4 regions of the Arthrobacter sp. FW306-06-A genome follow, and region 3 is predicted to be linked to each of the others. Evidence: riboswitches for the same ligand, from Rfam matches in the RefSeq annotation. Region 3 holds a riboswitch; each other region holds the start of a gene.

Region 1 (7,038 bases), 960 kb from region 3:
GATCGCCATGCACGCCTGGATCCGCCGGCACGTCTTCAACCAGCACGTCTCCTAACCCCGCGAGATGGCACTTAACGGCAGTCGCGGAGCCGATGATTGCCGTTAAGTGCCAACTCGCGGGTCCGTCGTCCGCGAGCCTGTGGATAACCTCTGCGGGGCCTCCGTAACGCGCCAGAATGGGGCATGCGCAGGGCGAGCCTTCCAGAGCATCTGACCACAGGAACTTTTTCGCTGCGTGCTTCCGATAAGGCGGGGGTCACGCGCACGCGAACCGCGGCGAAGGATTTGGTGACCGTTTCGAGGGGCATCCGGATGCCGGTCCACTGCGGTGCCGCCGGTGCTGCAGCGTTGCGCGCGTACACAGAACTTGATGACACGTCCATTCTGACGTCCCTCTCTGCCGCACATGTTTGGGGAGTACCGTTGCCGCCAGGGCCGGGCGGCGACTGGCGGATCCACTTGGCCCGCCGGCGCGGATTCAGCTTCCCGCGCCGCTCCAACGTCGTGGGCCATCTGCTCTCTTTCCTGCCGGACGAGGTACGGGAGTACGACGGCGTCAGGGTCACCTCGCCTGCGCGGACCTGGCTGGACCTGGCCTCCGTGCTGGCGGTGCAGGACCTTGTGGCCGCTGGAGATTACTTGGTGTGCTCCCACGGGCCGGGCTTTCCGCGTCCGAGGGAGGCGCTGTGCGGCCTTGACGCACTCCGGGACGTCATCAGCAGGCATGGGGGCATGCGGGGCATAAAGACAGCCCGGGAAGCGATCGAATTGGTGCGGGTAGGCGCCGACTCCGCCCCGGAAACACACATGCGGCTCGCGCTGATTGACGCCGGCTTGCCGGAACCGGTCCTGAACCACGTCCTGTTCGACCAAGGGGGGATTCCTTCGCTCTGGCCTGACGCTGCCTATCCGCAGTGGGGCATCGCGCTGCAGTACGACGGCGGGCACCACGCAGGGGAGGAGCAACACCTGGAAGGTGACAGGCCCGCCGTCGTACGCAAGGTGCGGGAGGCGCTGCAGAGCCGCGGCTGGACGCGAGATGGCAGATGACGGCAATCCCCGCCCCCGGCATTGCCGTCAAGTGCCATCTCGCGGGGGTGGGTGGAGGTGGTAGGTGGGCCGGTGGGGCGTAACCCAGAGCACTCCCGGCCCGCTAATGGCTAGGATGGTGCCAAGCCGTAAGCGGTCTACTTGAGGGTCTTCCACCCACAGACGAAACTCAGCAGAGGAGCCAGCATGCCCATTGCAACCCCAGAGATCTACTCCGAAATGATCGACCGTGCGAAGGCGGGCGGCTTCGCATACCCGGCCGTGAACGTCACGTCCTCGCAGACGCTTAACGCAGCCCTCCGTGGCTTCGCCGAGGCCGAGTCCGACGGCATCGTCCAGGTTTCCACCGGCGGTGCGGCCTACTGGTCCGGCGCGTCCACCAAGGACATGGTGGCCGGTTCCCTGGGTTTCGCGGCTTTTGCCCGCGAGGTTGCCAAGAACTACGGCGTGAACGTCGCCCTGCACACGGACCACTGCCCCAAGGACAAGCTGGACGGCTTCGTCCTGCCCCTGCTCGAGGCTTCCGAAGCTGAGGTCAAGGCCGGCCGCAACCCGCTGTTCAACTCCCACATGTGGGACGGCTCCGCCGAGACCCTGCAGGAAAACCTGCGGATCGCCCGTGACCTGCTGGCCCGCACCGCGGCTGCCAAGATGATCCTCGAGGTTGAAATCGGCACCGTCGGCGGCGAGGAAGACGGCGTGGAGAACGCCATCAACGACAAGCTGTACACCACGGTTGAGGACGCCCTGGCTACGATCGATGCCCTGGGCGCCGGCGAGAACGGCCGCTACATCACCGCCCTCACCTTCGGCAACGTCCACGGCGTCTACAAGCCCGGCGGCGTCAAGCTGCGCCCGGAGATCCTCAAGGACATCCAGGCCCAGGTTGGTGCCAAGATCGGCAAGCAGAACCCGTTTGACCTGGTGTTCCACGGCGGCTCCGGCTCCTCGGACCAGGAAATCGCGGACGCTGTTTCGTACGGCGTGATCAAGATGAACATCGACACCGACACCCAGTACGCCTACACCCGCCCGGTGGCGGACCACATGTTCAAGAACTACGACGGCGTCCTGAAGGTTGACGGAGAAGTGGGCAACAAGAAGACCTACGACCCCCGTGTCTGGGGCGCCTCCGCCGAAGCCGGCCTCGCAGCCCGCGTGGTGGAAGCCACCAAGCAGCTCGGCTCGGCCGGAAAGACCTTCTAGATGTCGGACGAGTTCCGCCGGAACCTGATGGGGCCGGAGCCCACGCTCCTGCCCGCCGAAACCGAGGTGTACGGACAGCTGGAGGCCGGGCAGGAAGCCCTGGACCTGGTGGAAAGGCACCCCACGTCCTCGCTGCTGTGGGCCATCCTGGCCGAGGAAGCATGGGCGGAGGGGCGCACCATCGACTCCTACGCCTACTCTCGGGTGGGCTATCACCGCGGCCTGGATGCGCTGCGGCGCAACGGCTGGCGCGGCGTCGGACCCATCCCGTGGGAGCACGAGCCCAACCGGGGGTTCCTGCGCGCGCTCTACTCCCTGGGCAGGGCGTCGGCCGCCATCGGTGAGGCGGACGAACCGGAGCGGATCGAGAAGTTCCTCAACGATTCCGACCCCAAGGCAAAGACAGCCATCGAAGGCTCCTAAGTCCCCACCGAGGGTTCCATATATGACGACGGCGGGCGGTCACCTTTTGGCGAAAAGGTGACCGCCCGCCGTCGTCCCTGGACTGGAATGCGCCGTCCCTGATTTCGGTTAAAAGAATCAAAGGGCTAGAGGAAGAAAGGAGGAGCTGCGCGAAGCGTGGGAAAGCAGGAAAAAGCGTGTCTCAGGTTCTGTGACTACTACTCCTGGATGTCGTACGCCGACTTCACCACCTGGGTTGAAGCCGAAGACGAATCGGCACCGGGAATTTCGTTTACCGACTCCGACGCCACAGGCTGAGCGCCGACGATTCAGGGCTTCGCGATGCCGGTCCGGGCCATGGCGTCTGCATACGCCGTCCGCATGTCCTCGAGGAACTCCTCCTGGCGTGCAGGGGAACCGGCGAACGCGCGGCCGCTTAGCGAGCGGACCTTGTAGGTCTTCAGGCCGCGGCGCCACAGCAGGGGAACCTCGGTCTTCAGCAGCAGGTTGGCCAGGCGGTTGGCTTCGGTGCCGTGCGCCACGATGACCGATGCGCGGGGGACCAAGGCCAGGAACTTCAGCAGGGGCTTGAGGCCGGCCTGGACCTGGTCCGGGGTGAACTTCCCGTTGGCTTCGCCGGGAACGTGCCAGGGGTGGACGTTCCAAGGCATCACGAACTCGGGGCGCAGGCCCAGCTTCCACTGGATGCCCAGCATCCGGGTTGCGGCGTCCTGGTCGCCGGCGGTGATGAAGCCGGACGGATCCGCCTCGCCGATGTTGGAGTAGAGGCTGATGATGCGGCATTCCTCAACGTCGTGCATGGGGTCGACGTAGGGGACCACGGTTCCTGGTTTGGTCTCCCGCAGGGAATCGCAGAGTTCGTTGACGGCTGCAACGCTGGGTTCGTAGCGGCGGCTCATGAGCTGTTCGTGGAATGTTTCGGGGGCCAGGGCTGTCATGAAGTGCTGGTTCTCCTGCGGGGATTGGCGTTGCTGCCGCCGGCAGATGAGGGCGCGGGCAAGCGCAAACGCATCAGCAGCGGTTGGTTGGGGTGGGCCGGACCTCGCCGGCCTTCCCCAGTTTAGCAAGACCCGGGAAGCGAAACGCCGGCCGCCCCTTTCCGGTGATGGAAGGAACAGCCGGCGCCCCGGATGGCAAGCGGATTACCAGAGCCGGTTGGTGGCCCGACGGGCGCCCTCGCCCAGCGCTTCCAGCTTGGCGAAGGCGATCTGCGGGTGCACCCGGCCGCCCAGGCCGCAGTCGGTAGAGGCAATGACGTTCTCCCGGCCCACCACGTCGGCGAAACGCACGATGCGGTCCGCCACCAGGTCAGGGTGCTCCACCACGTTGGTGGCATGCGACACGACGCCCGGAATGATGACCTTGCCCTCGGGCAGCTTGGTGTCCTCCCAGACCCGCCATTCGTGTTCATGGCGCACGTTGGCGGCCTCGAAGGAGTACGCCCCGGCGTTGACCTGCAGCACGGAGCCGATAATGTCCGCGAAGGGGATGTCCGTGGTGTGCGGGCCATGCCAGGATCCCCAGCAGACGTGCAGCCGGATCTGTTCCTGGGGGAGATCCCGGAGGGCCCAGTTGGTGGCCTCGATGCGCAGTTGGATGAACTTCAGATAGTCCTCCAAGGAGGGCTCGGGGTTGATCTGGTCCCAGCTCTCGGCCAGGGACGGGTCATCAAGCTGCACGGTGAGCCCGGCGTCGATGATCGCCTTGTATTCCTCCCGCATGGCGTCGGCGCAGGCGTAGACGAGTTCCTCGTCGGACTTGTAGTACTCGTTGGCTACCCTGGCGCAGGAGCCGGGGGAGAGGGACGCCACGAAACCGTCTGAGAGGCCTGCGGCGGCGAGCCCGGTCTTCAAGTTCCTGATATCCGATGCCACCAGATCCTGGCCGGTGTAGGTCAGGGGCCCGGCGATCTTGGGCTGGGCGACGCTCTTGCGGTGGGTGAGGATGCCGGAGGAAGGATCGTTGTACGCCTCGTTGAACGCCTGCCGATCCCGGCGGTCGGGGAAGGACGTCAGGACCACATGGCCGGGTGACGAGCGGCGGACCCCGGCTTCGGCCCAGCGGTCCACATTGGTGGGCTCCAGGCCGCCGAGGCGTGCGAAGGAGTAGTTCCACCAAGCACCGTAATCCACGGAACTGGACATGGCGTGTCCGTATTCGCCGTCGTTGGGGATGTCGATGCCTAGGTCCTTCTGGCGCTGCACCACGTCCACCACGGAGGCCTCAAGCAGTTGGAGGAATTCCGGGGTGATGCCATCGGCTTCCTTGGCGGCGTTCGCCGCGATGAGTTCCGGGGTGCGGGGCAGGGAACCGGCGTGGGTGACGCGGATGTGGTCGGTGTTCAGTGACATGCTGGAATCTTCCTTTCCATCGGTCCTGGCAGTAGCACCTTCGGCCGGCAGGAATCCTGCCGGACCGGGGTTGCTGCGGCGTCATCGAGCCAGGTCTCTCGGCCGCTCCGGATGGTTCCCTCCCACTTAAATCGAGACGCTCCACGCGGGCAAGTCCGGTCCACTTTGTGTCGCGCCAGGCAGGCCTTCTTTTACTCCTGCACTCCCGTTTGCATCCTTACAGGTTTCGTCCAGCGTATTGACAGATTATGTCCAGCTTGGTTGGCTTCTTGTCACAGCCGAATGAGGGACATGGCGGCTGCCACCCACTCGACCCAAAGAACCACCGCACTCAATGAAGAGGTCATGCACCGTGAACAAACCCCTGGCAAACCTTCGGAACCTTGCCCTTTCCGGCGTTCTGGCGCTCGCCGTCGTGGCGGGACCGGCCCCGCTGGCAAATGCAGTGGGCGAGGGCCCCAGCTATGACGGCAACGGCCAGATCACCACAACAAAACTGGCCACCTATGACCAGATGGTTTCCTTCCTGAAGGACCAGGACGCCCGCCAGCCCGCCATGGAACTGGAAGTCATCGGCCAGACCGTCAAGGGCCGTGACATCCACCTGGTCAAGTACATCTCGGACCCGGCCAAGCCCACCATCCTTTACCTGACCCAGCAGCACGGCAACGAACAGCTCACCACCGAGGGCGCCATGGAGCTCATCAAGCACCTGGGCACCGGCAAGTCGGCGGACATCCTCAAAGGCGCGAACATCCTGGTGGTGCCCATGCTCAACGCGGACGGCGCCATGGGGGACGTGAACTTCTCCCTGGACAACTACCTCGCCAAGGGGGACCGGCACCTCACCCGCTACAACGCCGAGGGCGTGGACCTGAACCGCGACCACGTGGCCAAGATCCAGCCGGAGACCCAGGCGCTGCACAACAACGTGATGCGCAAGTACCGGATCGACTACATGATCGACCTGCACCACCAGGGCACCCGGGCGGAGCGCGACGGCAAGCTGGTTTCCGGCTCCATCCTGTACCCCACCACCCCCAACGCCGACCCGGCCGTCGTCGAAAAGTCCAAGCAGTTGGGCGCCGTGGTCTTCAACAACGTCGACTCCACCGGTTGGGGCCACCTGGGCAAATACCAGGGCGGCAGCGCCGAAACCATCAGCCGCAACGGCATCTCCGTGGAATACGGCATTGCCACCTTGCTCTTCGAGATGCGCGGCATGTCCGACCACTACCTGGACGGCTACGCACTGGGCCAGCGCAGCAACGGCTATCTGATCAAGCAGACGGTCACCACGCTGACGTCCACCGCCGCCGCCATTGCTGACGGTTCGATTGCCGACGCCGACATTTCCTTCTGGGACACCCTCGCCGAGCAGACGTCCCGGGCCGCCGGGGAGGCTGAGGACGAATAGCAGCGCGGCGGCGGTTCTGACCAGGCCCGCCGCGGCCCTTCCCGCATGACGGGCCGCGGCGGGGCCAACGAAGGACCAAGTGCCCCATCGGCTAAACTTGGGTGGTAAGAGCCCCGGAACTCTTCCTTCGCCGTGCCGTGCTGCGGCTGTGTGAAGGCCGGTATGTTCGGGGCATTCTCATGAACGGTGCTGCATGGCCCGCCACCTCGTGGTAACCCGGCAGCCCGAACGAATGGGGGAGGATCCCATGCCAGCAATTGTGATCGTAGGAGCCCAGTGGGGCGACGAAGGAAAAGGCAAGGCCACCGACCTGCTGGGCGGCCGTGTTGACTACGTCGTCAAGCCCAACGGCGGCAACAACGCCGGGCACACCGTCGTCGTGGGCGGTGAAAAGTACGAACTCAAGCTGCTGCCGGCAGGCATCCTCAGCCCCAATGCCGTTCCCATCATCGGCAACGGCTGCGTAGTGAACCTCGAGGCCCTCTTCCAGGAAATCGACGGCCTGCAGGCCCGCGGTGCAGACACCTCCAAACTGCGCGTCTCCGCCAATGCCCACCTCGTGGCCCCGTACCACCAGGTCCTGGACAAGGT
Region 2 (7,038 bases), 1.3 Mb from region 3:
CGCCACCACCGCCAAAACCATGCCCGATTTCCCCCAGCTGTGGACAGGCATGCTGGCCCAGGACGCCGCTGCGGCATCCGGACCGGAGGAGCCCAGCGGTGGCACGGCGCACTGACTCCTGGGACGAGTCCGACGTCCGTATCAGGCCCAACAAGAAGGGCTCCAGGCCCCGCACCAAGGACCGTCCCAGCCACGACGATGCGGTCACCGGACGGATCATCACGGTGGACCGGGGGCGGTACACCGCAGTCGTGGGTGAGGACTCGAACAACGAACGCGTGGTCATTGCGGCACGCGCCCGCGAACTTCGCCGCTCGCCGGTGGTTGCCGGCGACTTCGTCTCGCTCGTGGGGGACGTCTCCGGGGCACCGGACACGCTGGCGCGCCTGGTGAAGATCCAGGACCGCAAAACGCTCCTGCGGCGCAGCGCCGACGACACGGATCCAATCGAACGTGCCGTGGTGGCCAACGCGGACCAGCTGGTGATCGTGGTGGCGGCCGCCAATCCGGAGCCGCGGACCGGATTCATCGACCGTGCCTTGGTGGCTGCGTACGACGCCGGTATCGAGCCGATCCTGCTGGTCACCAAGGCCGACGTCAAGGATCCAGCGGAACTGCTGTCCAACTACACCCACCTGGATTTCCCGGTGATCATCAGCCGAACCGCTGACGCCCAGGCCTCCGGGATCGACGCGCGCTCCGACGACGGCCTCTCGGCCCGGCTGGACAGCACCGCGGTGGCAGCCCTCCGCGCCCACCTGGGCGGCAAGGTCACCGTCATGCTCGGGCACTCAGGCGTGGGCAAGTCCACCATGGTGAACGCGCTTACTGGGGCCGAGCGGGCCACCGGCGGAGTGAACGCCGTGACGGGACGGGGCCGGCACACGTCGTCCTCTGCCCTGGCGCTGCGCCTCGCGGACGCTCCGGCCGGCAGCTGGATCATTGATACTCCGGGCATCCGGTCCTTCGGCCTCGCCCACGTGGACCCCGACCGGATCCTGCGCTCCTTCCCCGACCTCTCCCCCGGCATCGAGAACTGCGAACGGGGCTGCAAGCACACGGCAATTGCAGTGAACTGCGGCCTCGACGACTGGGTGGCGGGCGGACACGCAGGTCCCACCGGTCCCGCCCGGTTGGCGTCGCTGCGGCGGCTGCTCGGCACGGATCCAAGGTTGGAAGCACAGGAAACCAAGGAGCTCGGCAGCGTCAACTGACGCGTTCTCCCCGGCAGAAGCGTGCGCAGACTGTAGTTTGGAACCATGATCCAACCCGCTTCGAGCTACAACGATGACCTGCGCCTGGCACATGTCCTGGCCGACTCCGTGGATGACCAGACCATGAGCCGCTTCAAGGCCCTGGACCTCCACGTCGAGACCAAGCCGGACCTGACGCCGGTCACCGATGCGGACAAGGCCGCCGAAGAAGCCATCCGCGGCCAGCTCTCGCGTTCCCGCCCCCGGGACGCGGTCCTGGGCGAGGAGTTCGGCAGCACGGGACACGGGTCGCGGCGCTGGATCATCGACCCCATTGACGGGACCAAGAACTTCGTCCGCGGCGTTCCGGTCTGGGCTACCCTTATCGCCCTCGTCGACGAGGGCGAGCCGGTGGTGGGCGTGGTCAGCGCCCCGGCCCTGGGCAAGCGCTGGTGGGCGGCGAAGGGTATGGGCGCATACATGGGCAGGTCCCTGGCAGCTGCCACCCGGCTCCGCGTCTCCAACGTCTCGACACTATCGGACGCCTCCCTCTCTTACTCCAGCCTCACGGGCTGGAAGGAACGGGGAAACCTTGACGAGTTCCTGGGCCTCACCGAGGACGTGTGGCGGACCCGTGCCTTTGGCGATTTCTGGTCGTACTGCATGGTGGCGGAGGGCTCCGTGGACATCGCCTGCGAACCGGAACTGAACCTCTACGACATGGCCGCCCTTGTGCCGATCGTCGTGGAGGCCGGCGGCCGTTTCACGTCGCTGGAAGGCGAGGACGGCCCCTTCGGCGGGAACGCGCTGGCCACCAACTCGATCCTGCACTCAGAGGTATTGCACCGCCTGAACCCTTATTTGGACGATTTGCTGTAACGGTTGGCTTTTCCCCGAAAAAACGAATAAAGCAGCGGCGGACACCTCCCGATGGGGGTGTCCGCCGCCGTTTATTCGAATCGCGTAACAAACCGCTTAACAATCGCTGCGGGTTCAGTCCTGTCAGCCGCATGTCCTACGCTTTTATCCAGGTCACGAGTGCCAGCGCTAAACCCCGGTTTGCTGGCCGGCAACCCTCCATTCGCGGTGGGGTGCCCCGGGTGACGACCAGGCCGGTCCGGAGCGGATGCGGCAAGCGCGGATTCCACTATGCCGGAGTCCTGTATTCAAGTGAGGTCTCTGTGACAACTGCCACCGTCTCCCCCCAGCCCGTCAGCACCGAAGCGGCAGTTGCTGAACGGCATGCCGTTGCCGGCCGGCCCCTCGCGGCAGTCACCGGAGCCGAGATCCAGGCGCCGCTGATCACCGGCGGCCACGTGCGGTACGCAAACCTGGATTACGGCGCCTCGGCCCCTGCACTCTCCGTGGTGTCCGCCTACCTGAACGAAATCCTGCCCTACTACGCCAGCGTCCACCGGGGGGCAGGATACGCCTCCCAGATCAGCACCTCTGTCTACGAGAACGCGCGCACCATCGTCCGCGATTTCGTCGGCGGACGCCCGGACGACTCGGTCATTTTCACCCGCAACACCACCGACTCGCTGAACCTCCTGGCAGGTTGCCTCCCGGTCACCCATGGCCGCCCTGACGGCGATGTCCTCTACCTGGACATCGAACACCACGCGAACCTGCTGCCGTGGCAGGGCGTGCCGCACCGCAGCATCGTGGCCGCGGAGACGATCACCGGCACCCTCGACGCCGTCCGCGCGGAGCTGGAGCAGGGCGGGGTCAGCCTGCTGGCCGTCACCGGCGCTTCAAACGTCACCGGCGAGATCCTTCCCATCCGCGCCCTGGCCGCGCTGGCCCACCAGCACGGCGCACGGATCGTGGTGGATGCGGCCCAGCTGGCACCGCACCGCCGGGTGGACATCAGCACGGATGACATCGACTACATCGCGTTTTCCGGCCACAAGCTTTACGCACCGTTCGGCGCCGGCGTCCTGGTGGGACGGCCTGACTGGCTGGACGCGGGCGTCCCGCACCTTGCCGGCGGCGGCGCGGTCAAGGAAGCAAGGCTCGACGGCGTCAGCTGGGCCAGCGGCCCGGCCCGCCATGAGGGGGGCTCGCCGAACGTCCTCGGAGCCGCCACGCTGGCCCGCGCCACCCAGGTCATTGCTGAGCTCGACCAGGACCGGTGGCACGCCCACAAAGCCGCGATCCGCTCCTTCCTGGTGGAGGGCCTGCAGGACATCGACGGCGTTACCGTGCACCAGATCTTCAAGGACAGCAACCCGGAAACGGACACCATCGGCGTGGTTAACTTCTCCGTGGAGGGCTACGACGCGGGGCTGGTGGCCGCCTATCTCGCCGCCGAGCACGGCGTGGGCCTGCGCGATGGACGCTTCTGCGCCCATCCCCTGCTGAAGCGCCTTGGCCTGCCGTCCGGTTCGCTCCGCGCAAGTTTTGGCGTCGGCTCACGGCTGGAGGATGCCGAACGCCTCCTCGCCGGTATCCGTGCGCTGCGCAGCAACGGGCTGGGGTGGGACTACGTGGTGGACGCCGGGCGCTGGGTCCCCGCCAACGACTTCCGCACCTACCCGCACTGGGCGCCCAACACGCCGGGAACGGCCGGCGCGGCCCCCTGCATCGACGACTGAGCAGCTGCAGCAAAGAGGGTGCCCCTTGGGGCACCAGCCGGTGACCGTCCGTGCGGTACATTCGAGAGACGTCCACATCGGCAGCACACGAAGGAGGCCACGCTTGGTTCGGGGTGGCCCCAGGCTCGATCACGGGCGGCGCCGGGAGCTTGGCCAGAGCTTCCAGGACGGCGGCGGGCACTACCACCGCGTCCGCCCCGGATATCCGGAAGACTCGGTCCGCTGGCTGGTGCCCACCAGCGCCCATGAGGCACTGGACGTCGGCGCGGGTACCGGAAAGTTCACCTCCTTGCTGCTGGACCTGGGCCTGGACGTCACCGCCGTCGACCCCTCCGCGGACATGCTCGCCCAGCTGAAGACCCACTGCCCGGGCGCCGCAGCTGTGGTGGGCTCCGCCGAGGTGACCGGCCTTCCCACCGCCAGCTTCGACGTCGTAACCGTTGCCCAGGCGTGGCACTGGTGCGACCCGCTGGCCGCAAGTACCGAACTCGCCCGGGTGCTGCGCCCGCATGGAACCCTGGGCCTGGTATGGAACCAGCTGGACACCTCCGTGCCCTGGGTACACCGCCTTTCCCGGATCATGCACGCAGGTGACGTGTACCGGCCTGGCCACAAACCCGTCGTGGGGCCTGAATTCCAAGGTCTCGAGGGACACGTCAGCCACTGGCAGGACACTGTGACGACCACGGACCTGATGGAGCTCACCAAGTCACGCAGCTACTACCTGCGCGCCAACGAGGCAACGAGGGCCAAGGTCTTGGCCAACCTGGACTGGTACCTGCACGAGCACCTTGCCTACGCCCCGGACCAGCAGATCCACCTTCCCTACCTCACGCTCGCCTGGCGCGCGGTCAAGGCATGACCAGTGCAGCGGACTCTGCCGCCGCGGCCCAACCGGTAGGCTTGAACCTGTGAAGACCAGCGCGCCCTCCTCCTCGATCGAGGACTACGTCAAGGTCATCTATTCGTTCACGGAATGGCAGGACAAGCCCATCACGTCCTCGCAGCTGGCACAGCGGCTGGGCGTGGCCAATTCCTCGGTTTCGGAGATGGTCCGCAAGCTCAAGGACCAGGGCCTGGTGGACCATAAGCCGTACAGCGCCGTCACCCTCACCGAGGCCGGCCTGCGGCTGGCCCTGGCCATGGTCCGCCGCCACCGGCTGATCGAGACCTACCTTGTCCAGCGCCTTGGCTACAGCTGGGACGAGGTCCACGATGAAGCTGAACAGCTGGAGCACGCGGTCTCGGACACGTTCATTGAACGCGTCGCGGCGAAGCTCGGGGACCCTAAGCGGGACCCGCACGGCGACCCCATCCCCACCGCCGACGGCCAGGTACTGATGCCGCGCGCCCACCTGCTCGCCGAACTGGACGAAGGCCACAGCGGCCGGATCACCCGGATCAGCGATGACAACCCAGAGCTGCTGCGGTACCTCGCCGCCCAGGACATTGACCTCGATGCCGAGGTGGAGGTGGTGGGACGGCGCCCGTTTGGCGGCCCCATGGTGGTGCGGATCGGCAGTTCGGGCACGCCCCGGGACTACGACCTGGCCGATGAAATCGCCTCAGCGCTGTGGGTCTCCAGCGACACCCCGCACCCTGGCTGCGTCCTGGGCGGATCCTGACGTGGCGATGCCCAACGGCTCGGCGTGGCTGGCCGTGGCCGCCGGCGGGCTGATCGGCAGCGAACTGCGGTACGGGCTGGGGCTGGCATTCCCGGACGCACCCGGCTCCCTCCCCTGGGCCACGCTGGCCATCAACATCAGCGGCAGTTTCGTCCTGGCGGCCCTGACCACAGTCTGGATGGCCCGCCCGCACACGGCATTCTGGCTGCGGGCAGCGGTGGGACCCGGCCTGCTGGGCTCCTTCACCACCTTCTCGGCAGTCATCTACGCCTCGGACCAGCTGGCGCGCGCCTCCGCCCACCCGGTATGGATCACCTATCTGGGCCTGTCCCTGGTCCTCGGCCTGGCGGCCGCCGGCGCCGGGTGGCGGACCGGCAGGTTCCTATCGTGCAGCCGGGATGGCCGGCCATGATCGCTGCGGCCCTGGTGGGGGTATTTGGCGTGGCCGGCGCCCTCCTGCGGTTCGGGGTGGACAGCTGGTTTGCGCACCACAGCAGCATCCGAAGCGTCCGCGCGGACGGCCGCGGAGCCCTGCACTGGCCCTGGGCCACCCTGCTGGTCAATGTGGTGGGGTGCTTCGTCATCGGGCTCTCCCACGGCCTGACCACCGGACTGGGACTGGGCACCGAATGGCAGCTGGGTCTGGCCACCGGCTTGGCCGGAGGGCTCACCACTTTCAGTTCCTGGACCACGGCCACCATCCGCCTGCTCAGCGAAGCACGGTTCGGCTCGGCGGTGCTGAACGTGGCGGTCAACCTTGCGTTGGGCTTTGCTGCTGCGGCCGCGGGCATCGCCCTGGTCGGCTGAGTTCCGGAGCCCGGCTCCAGCCCGGCCCGGCCCGGCCAGGCCCGGCGAGGCGATTTGGCCGCCTCCCGTATGGTTGAAGGTGATGATCAGCAGACGCGACGCGGCAATAACCCTTGATGTTCCCCTTGAAATGGCACAGCGCCATGGCCTGCCCAAGTGGATGACGGAGGCCGAGCTCCGTGCCATCCTGGACAATCCCCCGCCCTGGCTGGTGCAGTCGCGCGCCAACCGGACGGGAAAGCGGCCCGTCTGGGTGCACTTGGAATGCGCCGTCTGTGGCTATGAGGAAGCGGCGCGGCCCAAGAAGTGGTGGCCCGACTTTACGTACGTGGTGTGCGGACACCACGCCCCAGCGGAGGTTCCGCCTGTCCGCGCCGGCCACGTCCGCAGCGAGTACGACGGCGTGGGGACCCGTTTCGTGGGCATCGCGGACGTGGAAGCGCCCCCGGTTCGTCCGTAGGTCACCGGGCGTTGCCTGCCCAGGGTGCCTGACCGCCGTCGAACCTTAAGCCGTGCCGTTTCCCGTCATTTCCTCCGGAACAGCGGTGATGTGCAGTTCGGCGCCGTCGCGCAGCACTGCCACGTCGAGCGGCTGGCCGATGGCGTCCGCAAACAGGAGCCGCTGCAGGCTCTCGGCGTTGTTCACGGCGCGTCCACCCGCCGTGATGATGATGTCCCCTGCGGACAGGCCCGCCTTGTCCGCGGGCGAACCGGGCAGCACCTCCACGACACGAAGTCCTTCGCGCAGCCCGGTCCGGATCACCGCACTGGGTGTGAGCTGGATGGGAGTGCTGACAAGGCCAAGGTAGGCGCGGC
Region 3 (7,038 bases):
CGTGGGGATGATGTTGCCGGACATGGGGCCGATGTAGCCGGCAGCGTCCTTGACGGCGCCTTCTTCCCCGCCCACCATGAACGTCAGGGTTCCAGCCTCGGCCCCGCTCATTCCGCCGGACACCGGCGCGTCCACGAACCGGAAACCGGCGGCAGCAGCGGCGTCGTGCAGTTCCTGGGCAGAGGCGATGTCGATGGTGGAGGAGTCGATGAGCAGCGTGCGCGTATCCGCGTGCGCCAGCACCCCGTCCGCGCCGAGATACACCGCGCGGGCGTGCTCGCCCTTGGGGAGCATGGTGAACACGGCGTCCGCGCCATCCACGGCTTCGGCGATGCTGCCGGCCCGCTTGACGCCGCCCGCTGCAGCCGCATCCAGGGCTGCGGGGTTGAGGTCAAAGCCGCGGACGTCATGCCCCGCCTTCACCAGGTTCACCGACATGTGGCCGCCCATGTTGCCCAGGCCAACCCAACCGATAACTGCCATGCGTAAGCTCCTTTGCTTTCATTCCGGCGCTTCTGCCGGCATGCCTGTGTCACCCATCACACCGTGTTAGGGTGCAATCAAGGGGAAAAATCACAGACACTCTGTGCATTGATGCACATCAACGGAAGGTCCAACGTGGACGCCAGACGGCTGCCGAGCCCCGACGACCTGCTTATCCTTTTGACGGTTGCACGCCTGGGCCGTTTCAATGCCGTGGCCGAGAGCCTGGGGACCACCCACACCACGATTTCGCGCCGGATCCTCGCGCTGGACAAGCAGCTGGGCGGCCGCACGCTGGAGCGCAGCCCACACGGCTGGGAACTGACGCAGCTCGGTGCTGCCGCGGTGGACGCGGCGGAGGCGATCGAGAGTACACTCGGCTCCCTGTCGGGCCTGATCAGCCAGGACAATAGCGCCCTTGCGGGCCTGGTCCGCGTGGCCACCACCGACGCAGTGGGAGCGGTGTTCGTCACTCCATCGCTGGTGCGGCTCCAGCAGCAGAACCCGCAACTGAACATCGAAATGCTCAGCGCCACCCGGAAAGTCAGCCAGAACCGGTCAGGGGTAGACCTGGAGATCGTGGTGGGCCGGGCCGACGTCAGCACCGCACAGACCATTTTCCTGAGCAACTACTACCTGCGCCTCTACGCCAGCGCCGACTATGCAGGGCGGCACGGCCTCCCGGAAACGCTCGACGACGTGGGGCAGCACGCGTTTGTCTCGTACGTCGAGTCTGCGCTCCAGGTGGCGGAACTGGGCCCCCGCTGGTCATCGCAGCTGCCGATGCCCCGGACAAGCTTCCAGGCCACCAGCGTATTCGCACAGGTGGAGGCCGTTCGGCAGGGCGCCGGCATCGGGCTGCTGCCCAACTTCATGGTGGCGGACCGGGAAGATTTCGTTCCAGTCCTGCCTGCGGATTTCGAACGCCAGCTCCCTATCTGGGCCGTGGCCCGCCCGGAGTCGCTTCGGTCGGCCCGGGTGCAGGCGGTGATCGCGGCCCTCAAGGAGGAGCTGAAGGAGCGGGCCGGACTGCTGGCAGGCTGAGGCTGGCCCAGCCGTAGGGGCAAACGACGGGTCAGGCCTGGAAGAGCCGCCGCACCACCTTCCCGGCGGCGAGTGCATCAAGCCCCTCGTTGATCTCGCTCAGTGGCCGCGTGTCGGTGTGCAGCAGCTCAACCGGCAGCTTGCCCTCCCGCCAGTACCCCAGGTACCTCGGGATGTCGCGGGCGGGAACGGCATCACCCATATAGGAGCCCAGCAGGCGCTTGCCGGCGCCGGCGAACTGGAGGGCCGGAACGGTCAACTCGGCGGACGGGTGTGGAAGGCCCACCGAGACCACTGCCCCGCCCCGGGTCACCCGTTCCAGGCAGGACGCGATCACGCCTGCCGAGCCCACCGCCTCGACGGCAACATCCACTCCGTCGCCGGACGCTTCCTGAATGAGGCGCCCCGCGTCGTCCGGCGTACCCACCGCGGTGGCACCGGCGTCACGGGCCAGCTGGTGTTTGCCCTGGTTCGGATCAATGGCAATCACGCTGGCAGCTCCGGCCAGGCGTGCCGCCATGACCGCGGAGAGCCCCACCGCCCCCAGGCCGAAAACTGCCACGGACTGGCCGGGACTGACCTCGGCGGTGTTGAACACCGCGCCCATTCCGGTGAGCACGGCGCAACCAAACATCGCGGCGACCGTGTCCGGGACGTCGTCGTCAATCACCACCACTGATTCCCGCGCAACCACTGCGTAGTCCGCAAACGCCGAGACGCCCAGGTGATGGTTGATGCGCTTCCCTTCCGGCGTCCGCAACAGGGCAGGCCCGTGCAGCAGGTCTCCTGAGCCGTTGACCTCCGCTGCCCGGTGGCAAAGCGCGGGCCGGCCGGCCAGGCAGGCCCGGCAGTGGCCACAGCTGGGCACGAACACCAGCACCACGTGGTCGCCCACGGAGATGTCTCCTACGCCCTGGCCCACGGACACCACGCGCCCCACCGCCTCGTGGCCCAGGGCCATGGGGAGTGGCCGGACCCGTGAGCCGTCCACCACCGAGAGGTCCGAATGGCAGAGGCTCGAATAGGTGATGGCAACACCAAGCTCACCGGTGCGGGGCTCCGGCTGCTCGAGTTCCTCCACGACCAGTGGCCGGGCGTCGGCGAAGCTGCTTTTACCAGAGGCGTTTCCAGTGGCGGGGACGGTGGCGTACAGGACGGCGGCTTTCATGGGGCCCTACTTCTTGCTGGCGGCCAGCAGGTCGGCGGTGCCCTTGGCGTCGGCTGCGTCCACGTCATGCAGCGAGACGCCGCGGGTTTCCTTCAGGAAGAAGACCGCGACGGCGGTAATGGCGCAGGCGATGAGCAGGTAGACGGCCACGGGGACCGAGGACTTGTAGGTGCCCAAAAGCGAGGCGGCGATGATCGGGGCCAGGGAGCCGGCCACGATCGACGTCACCTGGTAGCCCAGGGAGACGCCCGAGTAACGCATCCGGGTGGGGAACATCTCCGCCATGATGGCAGGCTGCCCAGCGTACATGAAGGCGTGGAACACCAGGCCGATCATGATGGCCGCCAGGATAATGAAGTCGTTCTTCGTGTCCATCATGGGGAACGCGAAGAAGCCCCAGGTGGCGCCCATAATGGCGCCGGCCATGTAGACGGGCTTGCGGCCGAACCGGTCCGAGAGCTTGCCGACCATGGGCACCACGGCAAAGTGCAGGGCGTGGGCCAGGAGCAGCAGCAGGAGGATGCGCGTGGTGTCGGCCTGGACCACGGTCTTCAGGTAGGTGATGGAGAACGTCACCACCAGGTAGTACAGGATGTTCTCCGCAAAGCGCAGGCCCATGGCGGTGAAGACGCCGCGCGGGTAGCGGCGGAAGACCTCGGCCACGCCGTAGCCCTTGTGGCCGGCGTCCACTTCCTTACGCGCTTCAAGGAAGATGGGGGCGTCGTTGACCTTGGTCCGGATGTAGTAGCCGATCAGCACGATCACCGCGGACAGCCAGAAGGCAACACGCCAGCCCCACCCGAGGAAGGCTTCCTGGGTCAGGGTGGAGGACAGGATGAACAGCACGGCCGTGGCGAGGAGGTTGCCCAGGGGCACCGCGGACTGCGGCCAGCTGGCCCAGAACCCGCGGGACTTACTGGGGCTGTGTTCCGCCACGAGGAGGACGGCGCCGCCCCATTCCCCGCCGACGGCGAATCCTTGGGCAAACCGGAGGATGACCAGCAGCGCGGGAGCCCAGTAGCCGATCTGCCCGAACGTGGGCAGGCAGCCCATGAGGAAGGTGGAGACGCCCACCAGGATGATGCTGAGCTGCAGCAGTTGCTTGCGGCCGAACTTATCGCCGAAGTGGCCGAACACGATGCCGCCGATGGGACGGGCCACGAAACCGACGGCGTAGGTGAGGAAGGCGGCGATGATGCCATCCAGTTCTGTCCCGGCGTTGGGGAAGAAGGCTTTCCCGAACACCAGGGTGGCTGCGGATGCGTAGAGGAAGAACTCGTACCACTCCACGACGGTGCCGGCCATGGAGGCCGTCACCACTTTCTTCAGGCCTGATGCCTTGACGTCGGTTTCCTCGGTGCGCCTTGCGGCGGAGCGTTCCGTACTCAATGCGAACTCCTTCGGCGTCGTCGTCGACACCACGGGGACAGTCGATGGCAGCCGGATGTGATGTACACCACGAAAACCGGCTTCGATGAGTATGGTCTGCTTGCCGGTGCAACCTCAACGACCATTAGTGCAGAAGGCATCTGCAGGAATGCACACTGCTGGAGGTTTCCTTGGAGCTGGCTGAACCTCGGAGGCTTTGACCAGGAACGTGTGGACCAAAACTGCCTGGTCCAGGAGTGCCTAGACCAGGAAGCTGCCCCGCAGCTGCGCCCCCAGTTGGCCTATCTCGGTGAGGAACCCGTCGTGGCCGATGGGTGCCTGGATGACGTGGACGTCCACCTCGCCGGGCAGCGCCTGCGCCAGTTCCCGGGACTGGGACGGGAAGTAGAGTCGGTCGGAGTCGACGGCGGCCACGAAGAAGCGTGCAGTAGCACCGGCCAGGGTTTCGGCCAGGGTTCCCCGTCCGCGGCAGACGTCGTGGCTCATCAACGCTTCGGTCAGGGCGATGTAGCTGTTGGCGTCAAAGCGCTTCACGAGCTTGTTGCCCTGGTGGTCCAGGTAGCTTTCCACCTGGTAGCGGCCACGGGCTGCCAGTACTTCCCCCTGAAGGGGCGACTCGGATGCCTGGGCCGCCCGGCCGAAGCGGCCTTCCAGTTCGGCGGCGGACCGGTAGGTGATGTGGGCGATGCGCCGGGCAAGGGCCAGGCCCTCTTCAGGACAGGGACCGCCGTAGTAGTCGCCGCCGTTGAAGTTTGGATCCTGCCGAATGGCCAGGGTCTGGGCCTGGGCAAAGGCGATTTGTTCTGCCGTGCTCGCAGCCCCCACGGCGATGACGGCACAGCGCTGCACCCTTTCCGGGTAGGTCACTGCCCATTCCAGCGCCCGGGCGCCGCCCATGGAGCCGCCAAGAACCGCGAACCAGCTCTTGATCCCCAACTGGTCCGCCAGCCGGGCCTCCGCCACGGTGCTGTCCCGCAGCGTGACCAGGGGGAAGCGGGAACCCCAGGGCGATCCGTCGGGGGCGGGCGATGAGGGGCCGGTGGAGCCGTAGCAGCCGCCCACAATGTTGATGGACACCACGAAGAAACGGTCCGTGTCCACGGGGGCACCGGGCCCGGCCAGCTGCTCCCACCAGCCTTCCTCGTCGGTGTCTCCGCGGGTTACGTGAGTGCTGCCCGTGAGCGCGTGCTCGATCAGGATGGCGTTGCTGGCGTCTGCGTTGAGGGTGCCCCAGGTTTCGTAGGCCAGCGTAACGTCGGGCAGGTATCCCCCGGCCTCGAGCTCCAGTTCCCCAATGGAGGCGTAGCGGACGATTCCGTGTTCGGGGATGGTGGTTGGGGCGACGGAAACCGTCATGGCAAGACCTCTTCTACGCGCTTGCCCGCCGTCAATTGACCGGCAGGCCAGGTCCTCACCCGGGGCACCCCACCGCGGAAGGAGGGTTGCCGGCCAGCAAGCCGGGGCTGTCGCTGGCACTCATGACCTGGATCGAGTGTACGAAACACCACCCGGTCCAAGCCAAGAGTGTGACTGGTTGTGACTTCCCGACTTGCTGCCTGCCCTGCCCTGCCGCCTAAGTGGCGCCCCGGCGTCGTACTTTAGGCTTCTAGGCGTCCTTCGCAGCCCTGAAGCCTGCTTCAAGGTCGGCGAGGATGTCGTCGATGTGTTCCAGGCCCACGGAAAGCCTGACAAGTCCCGGGTGCACCCCGGCCACCACCTGCTGCTCCGGCGAGAGCTGGCTGTGGGTGGTCGACGCCGGGTGGATGACCAGGGAGCGCACGTCGCCGATGTTGGCCACATGGGAGTGCAATTCCAAAGCGTCGACGAAGCGTTTGCCCGCCTCCGCTCCGCCGGCCAGGTTGAAGGCGACGACGGCGCCCGTCCCCTTGGGCCCATACTTGCGGCCACGCTCGTACCAGGGGCTGGACGGCAGCCCGGCGTAGGCGACCGATTCGACGTCGTCCCTTGCTTCAAGCCACCGCGCAACCTCCGCCGCGTTTGCAACATGGCGCTCCACCCGCAGGCTCAATGTCTCCAGGCCCTGGGAAATCAGGAAGGCGTTGAACGGCGAAACCGCCGAGCCCAGGTCCCGCAGGAGCTGGACCCGCGCCTTGAGGATGTAGGAGAGATTGGCACCGAGCGCTCCATCGGCTCCCAGGTCGCGGGCGTAGACCAATCCGTTGTACGTGGGATCCGGGGTGTTGAAGCCGGGGAACCGTTCCGGGTCCTTGCTGAAATCGAACTTGCCGGAATCGACGATCACGCCGGCGATGGCTGTGCCGTGGCCGCCCAGGTACTTGGTGGCCGAGTGGATCACGATGTCCGCTCCCCACTCCAGCGGCCGGATCAGGTACGGCGTCGAGAGGGTGTTGTCCACGATGAGGGGCACGCCGGCCTGGTGGGCGACTTCGGAGATGCCCTCGATGTCCAGGACGTCCTGGCGCGGGTTGGAGACCACTTCACCGAAGAAAAGCTTGGTGTTGGGCCGGACGGCGTTGCGCCACTGGTCCAGGTTGTCGGGGTCGTCCACGAACGTGACGGAGATGCCGAATTTTTTCAGGGTGTGGGCGAAAAGGTTGTAGGTGCCGCCGTAGAGGCTGGGGCTGGCTACGATGTGGTCGCCGGCCTCCGCAATGTTCAGGACCGCGAACGTTTCGGCGGCCTGGCCGGAACTCAGCAGCAGCGCGGCCAGGCCGCCTTCAAGGCTGGCAATCCGCTGTTCGACGGCGTCCTGCGTCGGGTTGCCGATGCGGGTGTAGATGGGCGCCAGTTCGGAGAGTGCAAAGCGGTTGGCTGCGCTCTCGGCCGTTGGGAAAACAAAGGACGTGGTTTGGTAGATGGGCAGGGCACGGGCTCCCGTTGCACTGTCCACTTCCTGGCCGGCGTGGATCTGGCGGGTTTCGAAGGACCAAGCGTTGGACATCCAAATCTCCTTTGACATGGGCCCGGCATGC
Region 4 (7,038 bases), 2.1 Mb from region 3:
GCTGGAAATTGACGGCTACGACCCCTCGACGGAACAGGCCTGGAGCGTAGTGGTTCGGGGCGACACGGAAATCATCGAGGACCAGGCCGTCCGGGATGCAGTGGACGGACTTGGCCTGGAGCCGTGGCAGCCCGGAGAGAAGGCCAACTATGTCAGGCTGAACGCCAAAGCGTTGACGGGCCGCAGGTTCCAGGTGAACCGGCCGGATGTCTGGAACACCCGGCTGCAGGACCGGCGCCGCGCTTCGTTCGAGTAGCGGCCGGCGGCGCCTTGTCAGGCGTGGGAAGTTGGGCCCTTTCCGGAAAGCTGTGCTTCCAGCCCGGAAAGCAGGATGGTGAGTCCTTGCTCAAGCTCCGCGCCGCCGTCGTATTCTGCAAGCGCCGGAGCCAGGGCACGCAGCCTGGGAAACTCCTTGGCGGGCAGGCGGTGGAGCCCCAGCCGCAGCAGCACCTCGTTTTCTTCCGGGTCAACGACGTATTCCTGCAGTTCGTTGAGGATGTGTCCGTAGAGAAAGCCGTAGTAGGCGCGGTAGACATGGAGTGCATCTGCCGGCTGGAACCCCGCGGCCACCAGCAGGGACAGGATCTGCTCGAGCGGCCGCAGCGTACCCAGGGGCCGCAGTCCCAGCGGCGTGGACAGGGGCCGCGTTACCAGCAGGGGCACTACGTTGGGATGCTGAAGCGCCAGCGTCCGCAGGTTGTGGGCGATTCTCCGCAGCTGGGCCTTCCAGTCCGGGTCCTCGGGATGGATTCTGAGCTGATTGAGCACCAGTTCCGAGACTCCGTCCAGCAGGGCTGCCCGGTTTTCCGCGTACCGGTAAAGGCTCATGGGGTCCCTGCCGAGCTCTTGCCCCAGCCGGCGCATGGTCAGGGCCTCCAGGCCTTCGGCGTCAACGAGTTCCAGGGCCTTGGTTAGCACAACGTCCCGGCTCAGCCGGGTTTTGGGCGAGCGAGGCCCGGAAGCTGCAGTGGAAGTCATGGATTGGTCCTCGCCCCGCCGGCGGTGGTCCCGGAGTTATTCAAGACGGTTGCCTCACTTGTAGTCTACGGGTAAAGTCTACAGTGTAGACAAGCGGTGAGAGCGCTGTTCGTCCCCTCAGTCTCAGCCGGGGATGGACTATATACCCCGATCACCCCCGTGCAGGGGATCGCGGTTTGCTGTTGTAGCCACACGGCAGCGCCGAGCACTTAGCGAAGGGAGCCGTCATGGCTAACTCGCAGTTCGATCTGTTCCTCCACGAAGCAACCTATTCCGATCATGTATCCGATTCCAGCCTGAACCGGGACCGCCTCTACGGGCTGTACACCAGCTGGTGCGTGATCAATCAGCAGCCGCTCGGCAGCGAATCCACTTTTTGGTCAGCCATGAAGCACAGGATCAACCCCGGGCACAACGGACTCCGCATGAAGGGTCCAGCTGCGGCCGACTACATCCTCACCAGCTATCCGGGGCTTGTCTAGCTTCCCCGGCCCGCCTTTGGGCACCCCTTGGGCGCACGAACACATGCTGTGGCACTCCGGTGCCACGGCATTTTTCATGCCCTGAAGCAGCCGCGGCCAAGGTTGAGGAGCGCGTCCCCACCTGGGCTAGGTAGGGATGATCCGGAAGAGGAACCTGGTGCGCACCATCACCCACAGCAGTCCCAGGACCACGGCATAGGCCGCGGTGTTGAGGAAGATACTCTGCTGCTGCAACGCCGGAATATTGGCTACGACGGCGATCAGCAGCACATGCATGATGAACACGTACAGCGTGGCCCGGCCCAGTGGAATCAGGAACCAGCCCAGCGCCCGCTGCACCGGCTTCCAATAAGCGCTGAGGAATGCGTAGGCCGCCACCACCAGGACCATGACATTAAGCAGGCGGCCGGGAGCCAGGTACGTGCGGCCGAAGAGGGCGTCATACATGGCGCGGTATACGCCGTCCGGCATGAGCGCCATGCGGACGTCGTAGTTGTTCGCCAGGTAGGGATTGCCCCAGGACAGGAAAGCCAGCGCGAACGCGGCCGCGGTGCAGGCAACCACCACCCACGTATGCCTCGACAGCCAGGCAACGACGGCACGGCGGTGATAGCCGGCAACCAGCCCCAGCACGAACAGCACCTGCCACACCAGCAGGGGGAAGGAGTCCTCGAACTGCGACGGCAGGACCCGGAACCTGGTCACGGCACCAACTGCATACACTGCAAGGGTCGCGGCCAGCATCCAGACGGCCTTTCCGCGGTTCAATGCGGCCAGGATCAGCGGGCTGACCAGCAAGAGCACCACGTAGAGGCCCATGACGTTGAATTGCCAGGGCCCAAACTGCAGCAGCACGATGGCCGGCAGCACCTGGGGCGGCACGGGGAACTGGAACAAGGACGACATGCCCGCATAGAGGTCGTAGGTCCGGCCGGCACCGTTGTGCCCGGCGCCGCCGGTTCCCTGGTCCACGAAGGTTGTGAGCGCCTCGGCGTGGAAGAACGGGAGCAGGGACAGCAGGAAGACCCCGATCAGCACGGCGAGCGCCGTCAGGTAGAGCTTGCCTGCGCGGCGTGACGTGAGGTCCACAACCCGGCCGAAGTCCTCCTTTGCCTTGGGCCCGTACACCATGCCCACCACCAGTCCGGAGAAGAGGACGAACAGCTCTGCGCCTGACACGAAGCCCACGGCCTCCTGCGTGAGCAACTGGAACAGCGAGGCCATGCCCAGGTGGTTGACCACCACGAAGACGATGGCCATTCCGCGCAGCAGGTCAACGCGCGAGTCCCTGGTGGAAGGATCCTGGTAGCTCCAGGCTGTGGCTGCATTGATCCTGCGCGGAACCTGCCACAGGGCCACCAGGAGGATGACCATGGCGGCGGCAACAGTCCAGGCAGCAGGCCCGGACAGGGTGTTGGCGCGGACATAAGTGCCGGTGGGTGCCTGATCGGTGACAGGGCCGGTCACCATCGGGGAGGCCTTCAGCCTGTCCCCCGCGGCCTTGGCAATGTCCGGGTTTCCGGTGAGCAGCCAGCTGATGCTCGCCACGCCGGTGTCCCTGGTGCTGGTGCGTTCGTCCCATACGACGGCGGCCGTGCGTGCGAACTCCGGAGAGGTGGCAGTTCCCACCACCTGGTCCCACCAGCCGGTTTTAATGCCGGCTTCGGGCGCGCCGCCGGTTGAAGGGCTGTAGAACGCCGCGGTCTGCAGGAGGAAAGGCTTCCTGCGCCCCTCCGAGTAGGTGGCGTAGAAGTTTTCGCTTCCCGAGGCTGTCAGCATCTCCTCAAGCTCACCGGCCCGCGGCAAAGTGTTGACGGCGGCCCCGCCGGCGGTGTCGTCGTGGTAGGCGGCCAGGCCCACCCAGTCCACGGCGTCGTCACCCGGGTAGTAGGGTGCGTAGGCGTTGTCGCCTCCGGTCCAGGCCCCGTCCCCGTTGGTGTCCAGGAGCGCGAACCCCTCACTTCCTGGCTGCGGCGCATTCCGGCTCCGGTCAAAGGGGTAGTCCTTGCCCAGGTAAGGCGCCCACACCATGGCGGCCCGGCCGCCGTCGTACTTCTTGAATGCCCTGGACACCTCCTGGAAAGCCTGGCGGTACTCGGCGGGCTGCTGGCCCCAACCCACCCAGCTTGTGTTCATGTCAGGGGCGAACCGGATCAGCAGCTGGCCCTTGAACCCGGATGTGAGAGTGTGCACCTGCTGCGCGAAGGCTTCAGCTTCTGCAGTGCCGAGCTGGTCCAGCGGCACCGAGGGCTTCACCGTGAGCAGGGCGTGGGCACCTTTGGCTGCGGCCTGCTGCAGGAAGCCGTCGATGTCGTTCCGTTCGGAATCACGGAACGGAAGGGTGATGTCGTGGCCAAAGACAGCAGGGGTGGCGCCCAGCCGGTCACTGAAGCCTGCAGCGGTATCCTCGCCCCACTCGAGCACCGCACCCAGCCACGGCTTGCCGCTGTCCGGTGCAGCCTGCGCCGCCTGCGCCGGACCTGCCGGCGCCAGCACGGCCAGGAAGGCGATGACGATGGCCGCTAGAAAGGCAGCCACAGAGCGCGGACGGTTTACGTGGCTGGTGGCGCGGTGATGCGATGTGATTGCGCGCATGCTGACAAGGACCCCCCGGTACTCATTGCTCTGCTGCCCGTTGCTTAGGCGACGGGGCGGTGCCCCGGTAAGAACTTTATCCGGCGGCCGGCCCTTGCGTGTCGCCTGGCCGTCCGGTGAATTACGGAACATGACGACGGCGGCGGTGCGGCTTGGGAGCGCAGGTGTTACGTTTTTGGGGAGTAATGAGTACCGGTGTGAAGCCCTGACTGGCCGGTCGGCAACCCTCCCTTTCGCGGCGGGGTGCCTCAGGTGAATACTCGGCATATCGACCGATTCGAGCTGCAAGCGTGAAAGAAGGAGATCCGTCGTGTCCGACGCACCCGCCCCTGAGGAAAGACTGTCCTACCGCCTGATTACCGGCGCGGACAACCGTGAGTTCTGCGAGCGGATCTCCGCTGCACTCGCAGACGGTTACGTGCTGCACGGCAGCCCCGCAGCAACCTTTAACGGCACCACCGTCATCGTGGCGCAGGCCATCGTCCTTCCGGCCGCGATCGCCTCGGCAGACGCCGCCGTTGCAACGGCCGTTGACGAGCTTGAGGGCGAGTTCGACGGCGAGTTTGACGGCGAGGGCCACGCATGAGCTACGCCGGAGACCTGACGCCGCAGGAAGCCTGGGCCAAGCTGGAGCAGGGCGCCGTCCTGGTGGACGTCCGTACCGAGGGCGAATGGGCCCACATCGGCATCCCGGACACCAAGGCCACGGACAACGACCCACTCTTCATCCAGTGGACCTTCCCCGGCGGCATCCCCAACCCCGACTTCATTAAGGATCTGACGGACCAGGCGCCGGAGGACCCGGGCACGGAACTGGTGTTCCTGTGCCGCTCCGGCAAGCGCTCCGTCGCCGCGGCCACCGCCGCCACCCAGGCGGGTTTCACCGCCTACAGCGTCCTCGAGGGCTTCGAGGGCGATCCCGACCGCTTCGGCGAACGGACCGTCAATGGCTGGAAAAACCGCGGCCTGCCCACCAACCTCGGAAAGAACTAAGTGAGCTTCAACCACGACGCCCCCGGCTGGAACCCCGACACCCAGGCCGTCCGCGGCGGGCTGGACCGCAGCAACTTCCAGGAAACGTCGGAGGCCATCTTCCTCAACTCCGGCTTCGTCTACGAATCCGCAGCCGCTGCTGAACGCGCCTTCACCGGCGAAGACGAGCGCTTTGTCTACTCCCGCTACGGCAACCCGTCCGTGGCCACGTTCCAGGAACGGCTCCGGCTGCTCGAAGGCACCGAAGCATGTTTTGCGACGGCGTCGGGCATGTCCGCGGTATTCACCGCCCTGGGTGCCCTGCTGGCAGCCGGCGACCGCGTGGTGGCCGCCCGCTCGCTGTTCGGTTCCTGCTTCGTGGTCCTAAACGAGATCCTGCCCCGGTGGGGCGTGGAGACGGTGTTCGTCGACGGCCCTGACCTGGATCAGTGGCGCGAGGCGCTCTCCAAACCCACCACGGCTGTCTTCTTCGAGTCCCCGTCCAACCCGATGCAGGAAATCGTGGACATCGCCGCGGTCAGCGACCTGGCGCACGCGGCCGGGGCCACCGTGGTGGCGGACAACGTCTTTGCCACTCCCCTGCTGCAGCGCTGCGGTGACCTGGGCGCGGACGTCATCGTCTACTCCGGCACCAAGCACATCGATGGCCAGGGCCGGGTGATGGGCGGTGCCATCCTGGGCACCAAGGAGTTCATTGACGGCCCCGTAAAGCAGCTGATGCGCCACACCGGCCCCGCCCTGTCCCCGTTCAACGCCTGGGTCCTGACCAAGGGCCTGGAAACCATGGGGCTGCGCGTCAACCACTCCTCCGCCACGGCCTTCCGGCTTGCCGAGTGGCTGGAGGAGCAGCCGGCCGTGAGCTGGGTGAAGTATCCGCTGCTGAAATCGCACCCGCAGTACGGGCTGGCGGCGAAGCAGATGAGCGCAGGCGGCACCGTCCTGACCCTGGAGCTTGCCCCGTCGGGCGGACGCTCCGGCAAGGAAGCCGCCTTCGCCCTGCTGGACGGGCTGCGGATCATCGACATCTCCAACAACCTGGGCGATTCCAAGTCGCTGATCACGCATCCCGCCACCACCACGCACCGCGCCATGGGCCCGGAAGGACGAGCGGCCATTGGTCTGAGCGACGGCGTGGTCCGCCTCTCCGTGGGACTGGAGGATGCGGAGGACCTCATCCGCGACCTGGAGCAGGCGCTGAAGCAGATCTAGGTATTCGACGCGCTTCGGTGTTCCCGCGGCGCATATTCCCCGGCGCGGCCCGAATGTGGGCCGCGGGAAGGAAACACCGCGTCGAAGAGGAAACTGCGCATCGCGGACCCGCGCGCCGCGGCGGGTCAGGCCTGGCGGACCCGCAGCAGTTCCGGTGTGTCCTCCACGTCTCCGAGATCCAGCGCTCCGCGCATGGTCACCTGCACGGCCTGGCGCACCACGGCGCCAAACCCCATGTCCTCAGGCGGCGGACCGGCAAGGGCCTTGTCCCGGGCGCGGCGTTGTTCGGCGGCCCCTGTTCCGCGGGCGATGATCTCCTCCACACCCTGCCGGGCCAAAGCCAGCTCGCCCTGCTCCTGCAGGACGGGGGCCAGGTAATCCACCAGCGCACGGGCCACATCCGCAGCGGGGGCCGGACGGAAGTTGCCAAAATCCAGGAGCTCGCCGCTGAGCCCCTCGCTGCTGGCCTGCCAGGAGGCCATTCGCAAAAGAACTGTGGGAACGGGTGTGGGATCAACGTCATCCCGCCACTCCCTGCTGGCAGATTCCACCAGCGCCCGGACCAGCACGGCAATAAGGGCTGCGTCCTCGGCCCGCAGGCATACATCCGCCACCCTCACCTCAACGGTGGGGTGGTTGCGGGACAGGCGGGCATCAAAGTACAGCATCCCCTCGTCCAACATGACCCCGGTATCCAGCAGCCGCGTCACCACCCTCCGGTAGGCGGGGTAGGTGCCGTAGATGCCTGCCGGCCCTGCCGTCGGCCACCGGTTCCAGGCCT

The links. A riboswitch is a leader RNA that binds a small molecule or an ion and turns the genes downstream of it on or off. The one in region 3 is predicted to bind S-adenosylmethionine.
Region 1: another riboswitch for S-adenosylmethionine. It lies ahead of LFT49_RS03335 (cobalamin-independent methionine synthase II family protein); the one in region 3 lies ahead of metX (homoserine O-acetyltransferase MetX).
Region 2: another riboswitch for S-adenosylmethionine. It lies ahead of LFT49_RS13585 (aminotransferase class V-fold PLP-dependent enzyme); the one in region 3 lies ahead of metX (homoserine O-acetyltransferase MetX).
Region 4: another riboswitch for S-adenosylmethionine. It lies ahead of LFT49_RS19185 (DUF1737 domain-containing protein); the one in region 3 lies ahead of metX (homoserine O-acetyltransferase MetX).

The regions. Positions count from the first base shown of each region.
Region 1 is NZ_CP084552.1:664,597-671,634, forward strand. Features, by position in the region: gene LFT49_RS03305 (TrmH family RNA methyltransferase) at 1-55, shown strand, start outside; gene LFT49_RS03310 (hypothetical protein) at 289-1,050, shown strand; gene fbaA (class II fructose-bisphosphate aldolase) at 1,237-2,256, shown strand; gene LFT49_RS03320 (DUF3151 domain-containing protein) at 2,257-2,679, shown strand; gene LFT49_RS03325 (hypothetical protein) at 2,836-2,976, shown strand; gene LFT49_RS03330 (uracil-DNA glycosylase) at 2,988-3,617, opposite strand; gene LFT49_RS03335 (cobalamin-independent methionine synthase II family protein) at 3,822-5,030, opposite strand; SAM riboswitch class I at 5,044-5,148, opposite strand; gene LFT49_RS03340 (M14 family zinc carboxypeptidase) at 5,365-6,447, shown strand; gene LFT49_RS03345 (adenylosuccinate synthase) at 6,695-7,038, shown strand, end outside.
Region 2 is NZ_CP084552.1:2,908,024-2,915,061, forward strand. Features, by position in the region: gene aroA (3-phosphoshikimate 1-carboxyvinyltransferase) at 1-115, shown strand, start outside; gene rsgA (ribosome small subunit-dependent GTPase A) at 99-1,214, shown strand; gene hisN (histidinol-phosphatase) at 1,260-2,072, shown strand; SAM riboswitch class IV at 2,224-2,337, shown strand; gene LFT49_RS13585 (aminotransferase class V-fold PLP-dependent enzyme) at 2,375-3,790, shown strand; gene LFT49_RS13590 (class I SAM-dependent methyltransferase) at 3,894-4,652, shown strand; gene LFT49_RS13595 (metal-dependent transcriptional regulator) at 4,702-5,415, shown strand; gene LFT49_RS13600 (fluoride efflux transporter FluC) at 5,423-5,827, shown strand; gene LFT49_RS13605 (fluoride efflux transporter FluC) at 5,824-6,222, shown strand; gene LFT49_RS13610 (hypothetical protein) at 6,305-6,682, shown strand; gene LFT49_RS13615 (S1C family serine protease) at 6,728-7,038, opposite strand, start outside.
Region 3 is NZ_CP084552.1:1,622,255-1,629,292, reverse strand. Features, by position in the region: gene mmsB (3-hydroxyisobutyrate dehydrogenase) at 1-483, opposite strand, end outside; gene LFT49_RS07410 (LysR family transcriptional regulator) at 595-1,527, shown strand; gene LFT49_RS07405 (zinc-dependent alcohol dehydrogenase family protein) at 1,559-2,695, opposite strand; gene LFT49_RS07400 (MFS transporter) at 2,702-4,084, opposite strand; gene metX (homoserine O-acetyltransferase MetX) at 4,325-5,440, opposite strand; SAM riboswitch class IV at 5,453-5,568, opposite strand; gene LFT49_RS07390 (bifunctional o-acetylhomoserine/o-acetylserine sulfhydrylase) at 5,691-7,007, opposite strand.
Region 4 is NZ_CP084552.1:4,087,275-4,094,312, forward strand. Features, by position in the region: gene LFT49_RS19165 (pyridoxamine 5'-phosphate oxidase family protein) at 1-256, shown strand, start outside; gene LFT49_RS19170 (TetR/AcrR family transcriptional regulator C-terminal domain-containing protein) at 274-978, opposite strand; gene LFT49_RS19175 (hypothetical protein) at 1,206-1,460, shown strand; gene opgC (OpgC domain-containing protein) at 1,587-4,055, opposite strand; SAM riboswitch class IV at 4,237-4,352, shown strand; gene LFT49_RS19185 (DUF1737 domain-containing protein) at 4,366-4,641, shown strand; gene LFT49_RS19190 (rhodanese-like domain-containing protein) at 4,638-5,048, shown strand; gene LFT49_RS19195 (O-succinylhomoserine sulfhydrylase) at 5,049-6,257, shown strand; gene LFT49_RS19200 (glutamate--cysteine ligase 2) at 6,383-7,038, opposite strand, start outside.